Regions from separate parts of the Planococcus sp. PAMC 21323 genome, predicted to be linked through region 1. Evidence: riboswitches for the same ligand, from Rfam matches in the RefSeq annotation. Region 1 holds a riboswitch; each other region holds the start of a gene.
The links. Region 1 has a riboswitch for thiamine pyrophosphate ahead of PLANO_RS08170 (YkoF family thiamine/hydroxymethylpyrimidine-binding protein). Riboswitches for the same ligand answer to the same signal wherever they lie in the genome.
Positions count from the first base shown of each region.

Region 2: linked by a shared signal. The riboswitch ahead of tenA (thiaminase II) and the one ahead of PLANO_RS08170 (YkoF family thiamine/hydroxymethylpyrimidine-binding protein) in region 1 are both predicted to bind thiamine pyrophosphate.
Region 3: linked by a shared signal. The riboswitch ahead of thiT (energy-coupled thiamine transporter ThiT) and the one ahead of PLANO_RS08170 (YkoF family thiamine/hydroxymethylpyrimidine-binding protein) in region 1 are both predicted to bind thiamine pyrophosphate.

Region 1 is NZ_CP009129.1:1,618,324-1,623,320, forward strand. Features, by position in the region: gene PLANO_RS08155 (HNH endonuclease domain-containing protein) at 1-843, opposite strand, end outside; purine riboswitch at 975-1,074, shown strand; gene PLANO_RS08160 (MFS transporter) at 1,157-2,341, shown strand; TPP riboswitch at 2,682-2,787, shown strand; gene PLANO_RS08170 (YkoF family thiamine/hydroxymethylpyrimidine-binding protein) at 2,878-3,468, shown strand; gene PLANO_RS08175 (ECF transporter S component) at 3,470-4,051, shown strand; gene PLANO_RS08180 (ABC transporter ATP-binding protein) at 4,044-4,997, shown strand, end outside.
Region 2 is NZ_CP009129.1:2,815,897-2,820,893, reverse strand. Features, by position in the region: gene PLANO_RS13910 (succinyl-CoA:acetate CoA-transferase ScpC) at 1-768, shown strand, start outside; gene rlmN (dual-specificity RNA methyltransferase RlmN) at 1,280-2,353, shown strand; gene PLANO_RS13900 (hypothetical protein) at 2,506-3,063, shown strand; TPP riboswitch at 3,184-3,287, shown strand; gene tenA (thiaminase II) at 3,377-4,060, shown strand; gene thiM (hydroxyethylthiazole kinase) at 4,062-4,847, shown strand; gene thiD (bifunctional hydroxymethylpyrimidine kinase/phosphomethylpyrimidine kinase) at 4,844-4,997, shown strand, end outside.
Region 3 is NZ_CP009129.1:791,791-796,787, reverse strand. Features, by position in the region: gene PLANO_RS03925 (V-type ATP synthase subunit I domain-containing protein) at 1-705, shown strand, start outside; gene map (type I methionyl aminopeptidase) at 772-1,524, opposite strand; gene thiT (energy-coupled thiamine transporter ThiT) at 1,654-2,229, opposite strand; TPP riboswitch at 2,326-2,423, opposite strand; gene PLANO_RS03910 (M20 family metallopeptidase) at 2,573-3,649, shown strand; gene PLANO_RS16055 (hypothetical protein) at 3,711-3,857, shown strand; gene PLANO_RS03905 (SGNH/GDSL hydrolase family protein) at 3,921-4,832, opposite strand; gene PLANO_RS03900 (aminopeptidase) at 4,845-4,997, opposite strand, start outside.

The DNA.
Region 1 (4,997 bases):
TTTACCCAAGTACCGCTCCGCAGGAAGTTTACTGCCCTTACGAGAATTAATTTTCGAAGAAGTTAATACAAAATTCCACAATTCATCACTATGAACAAAACTCCAAGGGACAAAATGATCTACCGCTATCGACCGTGGAGCTCTCAATAATGGTTGTTCTGTATAAAAACACTGGTCACCAGAATGCTCGGCTATCAATTGCTGAAATTGTTTTAACGACTCGCGTTTCGTAATGTTTTCAATTTCATGCAGTAACATGCCTTGAGTTAGATCCGGATTTTTCTTTTCTAAAAACTTTGCCAATTCATAATTGATTAGTTTAAAAAGAGTTGTTTGGTATTTCAGTAAAAACTCATAGCTTGCTGGAGTCAAACCTATTAAACGACTTTTTTTAGAAAAACCGTATAATACTCCATTCGTATCCTCGTACAGCGCACCTACAACATATTTACGTAAAATACTAATTTCTATACGACGAATCAATTCTTCTTGTTGCTTTTTTTGTAACCCGTCAAAAGAAACCCCTTCTGGAATAGAAAACTCAAGTTCGAATTCCATTAACACCTTCTCAATACTCGTTTGATGCCCTTGAGAATAGCCATTTCGAACAACTAAATTCCAGTACAACCTGGCAAAAGACTCTGCTATTTGGCTAAAGTTTAACTCTAGATTATCATTCGTTTTATAAAGGTTTTCGAGAATAGCTCTCAACAATGCGTACTTATAAGAAGTTGTTTTAACCGACTGAGTAGACAATACTTTCATGCATACAGCCCATACCTCATCGTCTGAAACAGAACTATAAGTAGCTGCTCCCTCTTTTAACTTCCAACCTTCTGGCATCGCTATCCTCCTTATCCGATTAATACCACTTTTTAAATCCAAGTTTTTAACATTACTAATATTTTACAACAGTATTGATACTAATGCTCTACCGCACTTGCAGAAAAACTTTGTTTATAGTAAGATTTCCTAAGAAATAAACTATATGCATCTGTATAACCCTAAGAATATGGCTTAGGGGTCTCTACCAGGAACCTCAAAATCCTGATTACAGAAAACGATTTGTTCGTTTTTTGTAATCAGGATTTTTTTGTGTTTTTAACAAACCTTAAATCTATTACAAATGCAAAGAAGAGAGGAAGCGTTAAAAGCAATGAATTTAAAAGTGTATATTTTAGCTTTATCCACAGTTGCTGTGGGACTTGTCGAACTAATTATCGGAGGAATTTTGCCGACAATCGCTGCAGAGTTTGATGTATCTCTAAGCTCAGCTGGTCAGTTAATTACCGTTTTTGCGATGATTATTGCCATTGCAGGTCCTATCTTGCTTGTTGCGACTAGCAAATTTGAACGTAAAAAAGTGTACTTGATTGCGATGTTCATTTTTTTCCTCGGAAACATCATGACTTATTTTAGTCCTGATTTTACCTGGATGATGATTTCACGTGTTTTAACCGCTGCAAGCACTGCACTTATCGTTGTATTATCGCTTACTATTGTGGCAAAAATTGTTGAGCCTCCTTACCGTGCCAAAGCAATTGGCTTCATCTTCATGGGTATCAGTTCTTCACTCGTTCTTGGCGTGCCAATTGGTATTGTCATTTCAGACTTGTTCGGATGGCGTGTTATTTTCCTTGGCATCGCATTACTTTCGATCGGTTCGATGGTATTGATTGCGCTCTATATACAACCAATTCCAGGAGGTACAGCAGTACCATTAAAGCAACAACTCAGAGCCGTTGCTAGTGCAAAAATCGGAACTGCCCACCTCGCAACAATGTTTATGCTTGCGGGACATTACACAGTCTATGCTTATTTCACACCATTTCTTGAAACCATTCTTAACTTAAACTCCTTCTGGGTTAGTGTTTGTTATTTATTGTTTGGTATTGCAGCAGTTAGCGGTGGCGCGATCGGTGGCGCGTTATCAGATTGGATAGGTTCGAAAAAAAGTATTATCATCGTTATTTCAGCCTTCGCCGTTTCATTATTTTTACTACCACTCAGCACGTTTTCATTAGTCGTATTCTTACCAGTTATGGTTATATGGGCAGCACTTAGCTGGAGTTTAGCTCCGCCTCAGCAAAGCTATTTAATCGAAATAGACCCAGCAACTTCAGATGTTCAGCAAAGTTTTAATAACTCAGCTCTCCAAGTTGGAATTGCTCTAGGTTCTGCAATCGGTGGTATCGCATTATCACAAACTGGTTCAGTTTCAAGCATGCCTTATGTCGGCGCCATTATTGTTCTTATTGCACTTGGCTGCGCTCTATTTTCATTAACGCGGCCTGCTATTGTTCGAAGCACTTTGCAAGCTAGTAGTAAAACTAATGGTTAAATTACACAAAAACTAATAAAAATGAGAAGTGAAACCCAAACTTTCACTTCCCATTTTTTATATTTACTTCACTTTCATCATATAATATTATTTGGACTGAACCGACGTTTCTCCTAGTAACTCTCTTAGCGCTGGCGCGTCCATGGGCTAGGCGAACCACTAAGACAGATGCATTTCCAGGCTTAGTGCGAGAGCCATGCCCAAAGCGGCCGAAGCGTTTCCAGACCCCATTCAATCTTCTACACTCTGGATATTTTTCTGACTCACTCTTTACATCCCTCTCCACTTCCTCTACACTAAACTCATCGGGAACAACCCGAACACAAAAACCGCATACCGTTTTCTGCACTAGGGGTGCCCACTTTGGCTGAGATGCAAGCGCAAGCTTCGATCCCTCAAAACTCGATCAGGATAATACCTGCGTGAGGAAGTGCGGCGCATTTCTGAAATAATTCCTTTTTTGATTATTTGTAGATTATGGCTGCATCTTCACGGATGCGGTCTTTTTTGTGCACATTTTTAAGGAGGAGTTTTACATGGAACCATTGCAATGCGGCACTAGCCCAATCGTCGGATTTCGTTTTTCGTTACATCCGATGACAGGAGATTTTATTAGCGTAATAAAAGGAGCTTTAAACGAAACAGACACTTCAAACGTATGGATGCATACAGATGATGTCTCAACTGTTATTCGTGGCAAACAAATTCACGTTTTTAACGTTGCTAAAGCTCTAGCCTTACATGCAGCAAAAACTGGCGAACACGTCGCCTTATCTGGTACCTTTTCAATCGGCTGTCCGGGTGATTCGTCAGGTGATGTCTTTTTAGAAAAAGACGATATGTTATTGAACACCGACGACACAAAACAATACGTTTCTTCGCAATTTGCGCTGTACCCAATGAACAACCCTGATTATATGGCCGTGATTTACCGCGAAGTGGACCGTGCTAAACAGTTAGGCGTTTTTAACGACTCGATGCATTATGCGAGTGGCATTCATGGTGATATTCACGACGTCTTTGCTTTTTATGAAGATGCATTTACAAATGCACGATCAGAGGATCACCGCCATTTAGTCATGACCGTATCGATGAGCATTAATAGCCCATCTCATGGAGGTGCTTAATATGCTTAAAACGTGGAAATTAAAAGAAGTTGTTTTAATGTCGTTATTTGCCGTTGTTTTTGGCATTGTTTATTTATTATTTGTTCACGCTGCCAATATTTGGGCAGCGATTATTGGACCACTTGCATATGAATGGATGTTTGGCATTTGGTTTATCGTTTCAATTATTTGCATGTACATCATCCGCAAACCCGGCGCAGCTTTTCTATCAGAAACCATGGCAGCTGCCATCGAAGTGTTAATTGGCAACGCTGTAGGACCTCGCTTAATTTTAACCGGTGTCGTTCAAGGACTTGGCGCAGAAGCAGCATTTGCATTAACTGGCTACAAACATTTTAATATTTTGGTATTGATGCTTGCAGGTATCGGTTCAGCGGTTTTTAGTTTTATATATGGTTACTTTGTTTCAGGCTATGCTGCACTTGATCCATCATTTGTTGCATTAATGTTTACTATACGCGTGCTAAGTGGTGCCATCATCGCAGGAATCGGTGGTAAGTATATCGGAGATGCTCTACTTGCGACAGGTTCTTTGCGAGGATATGCCATTGCACGTTCGAATAAAGGTGATGTGAATGCGTAAAGAGATTTTCTCTTTAAACAATTTGTCGTTTCGATTTCCAGAAGATCAAATGGCAACATTAAAAGACATCTCTTTCACCGTATTTAAAGGTGAAAAACTCGTCATTTCTGGTGCAAGTGGTTGCGGTAAAAGCACCCTCATATATTTATTAAATCGTTTGTATCCCAATAATTGTGACGGCATAGTAGATGGAGACATCCTTCTCTTCGGTAAATCAGCAACAAATTATGCACCTGGCGAGATCAATCACCGCGTTGCAACGGTTTTTCAGGATCCCGATTCTCAGTTTTGCATGCCAACCGTTGAAGATGAACTTGCTTTTACTTTAGAAAACTTGCAAGTTCCTTTTGGCGATATGGATGCGCGAATCGAATCAGTGCTGGAATTGACTGGACTTACTCATTTACGGCACACAATTATCCAATCTTTATCAGGAGGAATTAAACAGCGGGTTGCAACAGCTTGTGCGCTTATTATGGACCCCGAAGTGTTGTTACTCGATGAACCTTTGTCGCATTTAGATCCATATACAGCTAAACAATTTGTAGATTGGCTTACAGAATTGCAGATTAAAACTCAGTTAACTATCGTTACAGTTGAACATCGGTTAGATAGTTGGGGTCACTTTTTCGACCGAGAAATCCAATTAAATGAAAACGGATCTATCAAAGAAGATCATCTATTCACAATAAAACAACCGATTTTATTTCCAGATCGTTTAACTGCAATTCAACCACAAACAGCTTTAACTGTTGAGCAATTATCTGTCACAATCAAGAATAAGCAATTGCTGGCACCACTATCGTTTTCTGTGCAGCGTGGTGAGATCGTTGTAGTGGCGGGTCCCAATGGTAGTGGCAAATCGACATTAGTTAAATCACTATGCGACATTTACAAACCGACAACTGGAACAATTCAATCGGAAGGTACCGGCTATGTGCCGCAA
Region 2 (4,997 bases), 1.2 Mb from region 1:
GTCCGTGCAGGTCGTCTAACGAAGAAATTGGCTCCATTGCAATCCGGTATTGGATCGGTCGCGAATGCCGTATTACATGGCATGATTGATTCTGAATTCGAGGACTTAGAAGTGTACTCAGAAGTATTGCAGGACTCCGTTTTTGATTTAATCGATGCTGGAAAAGTAAGTTTTGCATCTTGTTGCTCGATCACCTTATCCGAACCGAAAATGAAACAAGTCTACGGCGAATTTGAAAACTACCGAAATAAAATCGTAATGCGCCCACAAGAAATATCCAATCACCCAGAAATTATTCGTCGACTCGGGTTGATTTCGATTAACACGGCTTTGGAATTTGATATGTATGGAAACGTTAATTCAACACATGTTTCGGGTACGAAAATGATGAATGGGATTGGCGGCTCAGGTGACTTTGCTCGTAATGCTCGATTGGCGATTTTTGTGACGAAATCAATTGCGAAAGATGGCAACATTTCAAGTGTTGTCCCTTTTGTTTCGCATGTAGATCACACGGAACACGATGTCGATGTAGTTGTGACAGAACAAGGCTATGCCGATCTTCGTGGACTTGCACCGCGTGAACGTGTAGAAGTGATATTGACTAATTGTGTACATCCGATGTACCGCGCTCAACTTCGCGAGTATTATGAAGAAGCGCTAACACGTGGCGGACAAACACCACATGTATTAGAAAAAGCATTTTCGTGGCATGCAGACTTAGCGAAAAACGGTACCATGCTACAGAAAAAAGAGCAATTAGTATAAAGAAAAGCGGAGACTCTCGTGTAGATTCGACGGGCATAAGACGCTCTGGCGCAGCGGCGTATTTCCAGCCGCACAGCTAGAGTGGCTTATGACCCTAGAATCTGAGAGTCGGAGCTAGACAAGAAAAGCGGAGACTCTCGTGTAGATTCGACGGGCATAAGACGCTCTGGCGCAGCGGCGTGTTTCCAGCCGCACAGCTAGAGTGGCTTATGACCCTAGAATCTGAGAGTCGGAGCTAGACAAGAAAAGCGGGAGCACCCGTGGAGTTCAATAAATTTATAATCCACTAAAACCAGGTCCGCGAAAAGCGCCTGGTTTTTTCATTTCCACCTCCTTGAATAGGAAATTGAGCTTAGAAGATTCGTTTCTTTTTACCCAAGCCAATTCTTAAACCCCTGATATAACTCGGTTTTTTAATCAGATTTTTCTGTCTAAACAAAAATAGTTGTTGTCAAGCGTTATTTTTAGTATTATAATAAGCAATTGTGAAATTTGAAATGAGGGTTCTAAAATGAAAAATTCCATCTATGGATTAACGATAGACCAGTTAAAAGAATGGTTTTTAGAAAATGGCCAGAAAAAATACCGTGCGGAGCAGGTATGGGATTGGTTGTATATTAAACGTGTCACTGAATTTGCGGAAATGAATAACCTTTCGAAAGAATGCATTCAACTGCTTGAAGACAATTTTTTGATTCGTACGTTAAAAGAAACGGTTAAACAAGAATCTGCAGACGGAACGATTAAGTTTCTTTTCCAAATGCAAGATGGCAACTTGATTGAAACGGTATTGATGCGTTTTAAATACGGAAATTCTGTATGTGTAACCACTCAAGTTGGTTGTAACATTGGCTGTAGTTTCTGTGCCAGCGGACTATTGAAAAAGAGCCGCGATTTAAACGCGGGCGAAATTGTTGAGCAAATTATGCAAGTACAAGCGCATTTTGATGCACAACAAAAAGACGAGCGTGTAAGTCATATCGTTGTTATGGGTATCGGTGAACCATTCGATAACTATACGAATTTGATGGGCTTCTTAAACGTTGTCAACTCTCAAAAAGGCTTAGCAATTGGAGCTCGCCACATTACTGTATCAACGAGTGGGATTGTACCAAAAATTTACGATTACGCAGACGAAGGTTTGCAAGTTAACCTTGCAATTTCGATTCACGCGCCAACAAATGAATTACGCACACGTATTATGAAAATAAACAAAGCGTATCCAATCGAGAAGTTAATGGCTTCTATCGATTACTACTTGGAGAAATCCAACCGTCGGATTACGTTTGAATATATTTTATTGCGTGATGTGAATGACCATGTGGAAGAAGCGCATCAATTAGCAAAATTGCTAGAAGATAAGCGTCACTTGTCATACGTTAACTTGATTCCATACAACTCAGTTGATGAGCACGATCAATATCAACAAAGTACACCAGAAGCAATCAGTGCATTTTATGATGCATTAAAGAAAAAAGGTATTAACTGTGGCGTACGTCACGAGCAAGGTGCAGATATTGATGCTGCTTGTGGTCAATTACGAAGCAAACAAATTAAAAAAGATAAAAAAGAAGTAACAGTTTAATAAACTCAAGCGTTCCTGAATTTTCAGGGGCGTTTTTTTGTGTTAAAAATTAGGATCTTATTTTCAGTTAACGAAACTTTCTGAACCTTAAAAACGTATAAACTCTATAAGTAGAAGTTTATTGATCATGCGTTAGGAAAGGAAGTGGGGGATTGAAAAAGATTCTGTGCATAGCGGTTTTACTTGGATCGACTATGTTAGCTAGTTGTAGCGGAATTTCAACATACGAGGACGATGAAGTGGCCGCTATCGTAAACAACCACGAAATTACAATAGGGGATTTACGATTTCTATATCCTGATGATGCGGCATTAAATTATTTAGATTCAGCAATACAAGTAGAGTTGATCAAACAAGAGGTAAAGGAAATGGACCTTGATATTTCTGCTCAGTTGACGGGAGAAAAAAACCATGATGATTTTGAAAAACTTCCTCCTGAAAATACAAAAGATGACGGCAGTAAGCAAGTACGTGCATATGCTATAGCTCAAGCTAAAAAACTAGATATGTCACCTGAGGAGTTCCAAACACAATACGCTAAAAAAATTAACGAACAAAATGCTTACATCAATGCGTATCTTGAGGAGAAATTAGGGAGTGGAGATATTAGTGACCTCGAATGGATGGAGGAATTTGGGGAAGATTATATGAACTTGGTAGAAAAGTTGGTGGAGAAAAATGAAAATGATATTACCGTATTTATGAAGTAACATTTTAGAGCATGCTAGTCATGTGTATACGCAATTCTATCCAAAAATACCAAAAAGAACTTTGTAAAGACTATAGAATTATCAGAATCTATGATATAGTGATGTCGAAAACATAAATAAAAACACCACTAGGGGAGCCGGATATCGGCTGAGACGAGCATAAGCTCGGACCCTTTGAACCTGATCTGGATCATACCAGCGGAGGGAAGTGGCGGACCGTCTGCTATTTTCTTATCGACTGCACACGCCGCTTCCCTTCACTGGGGAGCGGTGTTTTTATTTTGTGTACAAGCACAAAAAAGGAGATGGAGAAATGACTTTTTGTAAAGAAGTAAGAAAAGAATGTGACCACTTATGGCAGGCAAGTTTTGATCATCCGTTTGTTAAGGGAATTGAAGACGGGACATTACCGGTCGACATATTCCGTTTTTATGTCATGCAAGACGCTTATTATTTATCGCATTTTGCGAAAATCCAGGCGCTGGGTGCATCTAAAGCAAAAGATTTAGAAACCACACAACGTTTTGCGATTCACGCCTCACATACCAGCACAGCTGAGCTGTCTTTACATCAATCCTTTATGAAAATTTTAGACGTGACCGAAAAAGATTGGTCCCAATTCGAACCTTCTCCTACTGCTTACGCATACGTATCACACATGTACCGGGCATCTGCAGGGGAACTAGCAGATGTATTAGCAGCCATATTGCCTTGTTACTGGTTGTATTACGAAATTGGTGAGCGATTGAAACATGCAAAACCTGATCATCCGATTTATGACCGTTGGATTGAGACTTACGGGTCCGAAGAATTTGGAGAACTCGTTAACGAACAAATTGACCGGATGAATCGGTTAGCGGAAGAATTACCAGAAGCACGACGCAAAGAACTAAAAGACCATTTCCAAAAGAGCAGTTATTACGAATTAAACTTTTGGGACCAAGCGTGGAGAAAAGAAACCTGGGCGATTGACGCTGTAGATAAAGTAGGTGTGTAGCGTGTTCCATCAAATAAAAGCAAAAGCACCGATTGTTCATTGCATCACCAATCATGTAGTGTCGAATTTTCAAGCAAATGGCCTATTAGCAATAGGTGCTTCTCCGATTATGGGAGAAGCACCTGAAGAAGTGGCGGAACTAGCTGCTTTATCACAAGCTTTGTCTTTAAATATCGGAACTCTCCATACGGAATCGCTTAAAAGTATGTTGATTGCTGGCAAAAAAGCCAACCAATTAGGCATTCCAGTAGTGTTAGATCCTGTTGGAGCAGGGGCCAGTGACTTTCGAATAAAAGCTGTCCGTGAAATTTTAGAGTCTGTACACGTAAATGTGCTTCGGTGCAATGCAGGAGAGCTCGCAGCGATAGCTGGTGAACAATGGCAGTCAAAAGGTGTTGATGCCGGAGAAGGCTCTCTAGACGTTAAAAATCTGGCTATGACCACTGCAAAAAAACTTAAATTAGTCATAGCGGTCACAGGGCCTGTAGATATCGTGACGGATGGGGAAGTTGTCCGTGAAATTCCTTTTGGAAATCCGGTGATGACATCTGTTACAGGAACAGGGTGTTTATTAAGTAGTGCCGTTGCGGCTGGACTTGCTGTGTCTACTAAAAAAACGGTGGAAATCGCCTGTGATGTTTTACGCGATTACGCAATTGCGGGTGAACAAGCAAGTCAAAAAGCACATTTACCTGGAGAATTTCAACTAGCTTTTCTAAATCAATTAGCGAGCCTGACAGATGAAGAAGTACAAAAACGAATTTCTTTACAGGAGGAAACGGTATGAAGAAAACACCACAAACCTTAACTATAGCGGGTTCAGATTCTGGAGGAGGAGCGGGCATCCAAGCGGATTTGAAAACTTTTCAAGAGCTGGGCGTTTACGGGACTTCAGCAATTACCGCAGTCACTGCTCAAAATACACTGGGTGTTAGCG
Region 3 (4,997 bases), 830 kb from region 1:
ATTGCATTTATTGCTGTAGTTGTTATGAATACTTTAGCAAACACCTTGCCATTAAATGGCCAAACTACAGGCGAACTGTCTAATCGACTTTCGGTCCTGTTTACGCCTGCCGGTTATGTATTTTCAATTTGGGGCATCATCTATCTTTTGTTAGCTGTTTGGATCATTGCATTCTGGGTGCGCTTACGTAAGGGACAATCTCCTTCATATACCACTGCCCTGATGTTCACATTAAGTTGTGTCTTTAATATCAGTTGGCTACTATTGTGGCATTACGAGTTTTTTGCCTCATCAATCATTGCAATGCTAGGCTATTTAATTGCCTTGATCTTCCTATATTTACAATATGGAAATTCAGAAAAATCGTTAACTGAGCGCCTACCAATTTCGATTAATTTAGGATGGATCAGCGTAGCAACTATTGCCAATATCAGTTTCGTTTTAACTTATTATAATTGGAGTGGCTGGGGTTTGAGTGATCAATTATGGACAGTCATTATGTTAACTGTCGCCACCGCACTTGCTTTGCATATTCGCTTTCATCATATGGACATTCCTTTTGCTTTAGTCTTTATTTGGGCATTTATCGGAATTGCTATCAAACATGGAACTGATGAAATGTTAGTAACAACTGCTTCTCTTTTTTTAAGTGGTGTAATTTTAACAGGTATTTTGCTCATAAAAAAACGAACATTAATGAATTAAAAACCTGCGGACAAGCTCGTATAATCGAGTTGTTCGCAGGTTTTTTAATTGGTGTAATAAAATGGGTTAGTTGTCCAATTTTGTTAGCAAAATCGGCTCACCTTTTGTGACAAGAACGGTATGCTCGATTTGTGCAACTAACGATTGATCTGGTGTAATAAATGTCCAGCCATCACCTGACTCAATAATATGTTCTGATTTTTGAGAGATAAAAGGCTCTACTGCTAGTACCATGCCTTCTTTTAATATCGTTGTTTCCCAGGCATCGTAATAATTTAGAATATGCTGAGGGGCCTCGTGAAGCGATTTACCAATGCCATGTCCCGTCAAGTTCTTGATCACGAACAAGCCTTGCTCTTTTGCTTCGCGTTCAACTGCTTTACCAATTTGGTTAAGTTTTGCTCCTGCTTTAACTTTCGTCATTGCACGATCAAAAGCAGATGCTGCTGCGGCACAAATTTTTTCTTTCTCGTCATGACCTTCACCGACTACAAACGAAATTCCTGTATCGGAAAAGTATCCTTCGTATGAACCAGAAACATCAATATTCACGATATCTCCGTCTCGGATTACACGATTCCCTGGAATGCCGTGAGCCACTTCTTCATTGACGCTGATGCATGTATATCCCGGAAAATCATATTCTGATTTCGGTCCAGATACGCCACCAAGTTCTGCAAATAATTTACCGCCCAATTCATCAATTTCTTTTGTAGTGACTCCAGCCTTTGTTGCAGCTTTCATCTTTTCTCGAATTTCAGCGACCATTTGGCCAGCTTTTTTTAACATTTCAATATCTTTTTCAGTAGTTGCAATCATTAAATACCCTTCTTTCAAGCTTTTCTATTCAAGAATTATACCACAAAATTAAAACAGAGGCTTCCGTCCTGTTTGGATTTCTTCTTGCGATAAATAGAAAAAAGACTGCCCGAAGACAGCCTTTCCTTATTAAGCTTCTGCATTCACCAATTTCGGAGCAGCTGCAAAAAGCGCTGAACACACAAAGGCTGCAAGTAAAAATACAGGAATCATATACGTGGCATTGTAAACAGCAGAGTAAATCACCACATTGCCTTCAGCAAACATGCCGAAGAACAGTATTCCTGTGACTACATGTACGATATAACGCAATACCGATGCTATGAGAACACCCGACACAATAGCGATAAGCATCTTTCTTGTTTGTTTCGATTCCGCATGGTGCAAATATTTTGCACGCATAACGCCAGCTAGTCCTACTACGCCGTATGCTAATAGATAATCTAATATCACTTGCATAACAACAAAACCAAACGATAAAGGAGTTACTGAGATAAAGCCAGAAACAATTTGTAGTAAGCCGACCAATAGGCCAGTTAAAACACCTGCTCCAACTCCTCTTCTAAAAGCGATTAAGACAATTGGAATCATTACTAAACTAACTGAACCACCTTGTGGCATCTTGAACGATATAAAATCTAAAACAAATCCAAGAGCTGCAAAAATTGCGATTTCCATCATTAATAATACTTTTTTGTTTCTCATGACTTCCTCCTTATGTGTTGTGCACATCACCAGAAGGGCCGTGAATAAAACCATATTAAAAACGACGCCAGGACAGAGCCTGGCGCCGTTGTAAGGGCCGGTTTCTATCCACATCCCTGCGCAAGTGTTAACTTACAGGTTCAAAGGGTAAGAACGGATGTTCACTCTCAGCTAAAGCTCCCCTTGTGGTGTATACAAATAGTTGACTTTCATTTGTATTGTACACAAGCAGCTACTTTTTAGCAAGGCTGTTTTAACATGCATTCGTAGGGTAAAGTAAGGATTAGAAACAAAAGTCGAAAGGTGGTGAAGGCAGCCGGGTTTTAGGTCTGCCGATTAAATAATGATTGAACTATTAAAAAATCTGATTAAAATTCAAAGCGATACGAAAGAAGGCGCAAACGAGGCTCTGCAATTTTGTGCAGACTGGCTAAAAGATAAAGGTGCAGATGTTACCATACATGACAACAATGGGTATCTAATGTTGACCGCAGCTAAAGGTCAAGGCACTGAAACAATTGTATGGAATGGACATGTGGATGTTGTGCCGGGTAACGAAGATCAATTTTTACCGGTAGAAGAACAGGATCGTTTATATGGACGAGGCTCTGCTGATATGAAAGCTGGTGTCGCCGCAATGATGCAAGCTTTTGTCGAACTCGATGGTTCAAAATTAACGTGTAACGTACAATTACATATCGTGACAGACGAAGAAATTGGTGGACGAAACACTTCAAAATGGTTAGTTGAACAAGGCTACCATGGTGATTTTGTTATTTGTGGAGAACCAACTGGATTAAAAATTGGTTTGCAATCTAAAGGTATTCTGCGAATGGACATGACTTTTAAAGGGCAACCTGCTCATGGTAGCCGGCCTTGGGAAGGTATTAATGCCATTGAATCCGCTATGAAATTTCATCAAGGGATTGCGGACTTACCTTTCCGAAAAGAGTCAACTGAATACTATGATCAACCTTCTGTAAACTTACCTATTATAAACGCAGGTGATCGTTACAATGTAGTCCCTGCAATTTGTGAAATGTCATATGACATTCGCTTTATGCCAGGACAAGATAAAGATGAAATTGTCCGCCAATTAGCCGGTGTGGCCGACACAGTTGGAGTAGATATGGAATACAAAGCTTCGGGTTCTACGCCTGCATTAACAACACCAAAAGAAAATCCATATATTCAAAGCTTACAAAAAGCAATTTTCTCAACAACCGATCAAGAAGCAATTTTATTTGGTCAGCATGGGGCTGCTGATACACGTTATTATGCTGCGATAAATGGTGGAAAAGGAGCGATTGAATTTGGTCCAACAGGAGATGACTGGCATGGCAATGCTGAGTATGTATTGATTTCAAGTGTTCATGCTTATAAAAATATTTTGCTATCTCACGCACAAAATACTAAATAGGTTTGCTTCTACTACATTTGGGGAACTAAAGAATATCAAGCTTATGAATGGAGAGATTTAAATGGCTCTAGGAAGATTATTAAAATCCGCTATTAAATACGGACCTATCGCATATCCGATAATTCGTAAAGTATTAAACAAAAGAAAACAAGGCAAAACAACGCAAACTACGTCAACACAATCTACTACTCGTAGTAAAAAACGCTAATATTAAAGCGGTCCGGTATGTTTACCGGACCGCTTTTTCATGTTTAAAGTTAAATTGAGGTTGTTAACTATAAGGCAACATTTCTCTCAATGCCAAATAATTATTTTCACTTCGATCTGATGGCCTTTGTGCTGTTTTTTCAGCATCACGACTCTCTTGACTCTCTGGACTTTCTTGGTCTTCTGCTTCCATAATTTCTTCAAAAGACAATGGATTTGGCGGTGGTAACTCAAAATCCTCTACGCTCCATGCCTCTTGGTATTCGTTGAAGAATGCATTTGCCATCGTCTGATAACCAATTAGATTCGGATGAACATCAGCAGGGTTCGGGATTTTGCTTTCAGCATCATCACCGAAAGATTCATCTACCGAAACAAAAACAGCTCCTGCTTTTTCAGCTGTTTGCTTTAAGATTTCATTTAGTCGATCCAGTTGCTTGCCCGTTCCATTTTTCTGCGTCTCACGGACATGTGGATAAGCAAAATAATATCCCATTACATAAACAGCGGCATTTGGCGATTGCTCTGAAAGCTCTGTTAAGATAGATTCCATATTCTTTCGTGCCTCATTAAGAGCAAAATCTACTTGACGTTGCTGGAAAGACAAAGACCCTTGCGTCGGATCATTTTGTACTAAGCGCAATAAGTCATTTGCGCCTGCTGATATGGTAATAAGATTTGCAGTTGCTAACATTTTCGCTGACTCATCTGTTTTGATGCTGGCTAGCACATCAGTTGTTGTGAAACCTGGAAATGCAAGATTCTTGGAATAGAATGCAACCGACTGATTACGCATAAGTTCTTGCGAGATTAAATCTGTGTAACCACTGTCTATTTCTCGCGTGGGCGTTTGTCCGGCTGCTAAAGAATCGCCGATTGCCACGTAATTTATAGGAGCATTTATCATAGCTTTTGCCTGAACTGTTCCGCTAAGAAGAAGCAATCCAGTTAAAGCTGAAATCCAATACTTCTTCATTGCTATCACCTCTTAGAATGCCCAGTTTCCGTTTCGGAAAATAGGCTCTTTTGAACCGTCTGCCTTAACGCCATCTATATCCATGCTGCTACTGCCGATCATAAAGTCTTCATGAACAATTGACGTATTTAATCCAATTGCCGCTAATTGATTGCGCTCTAAATC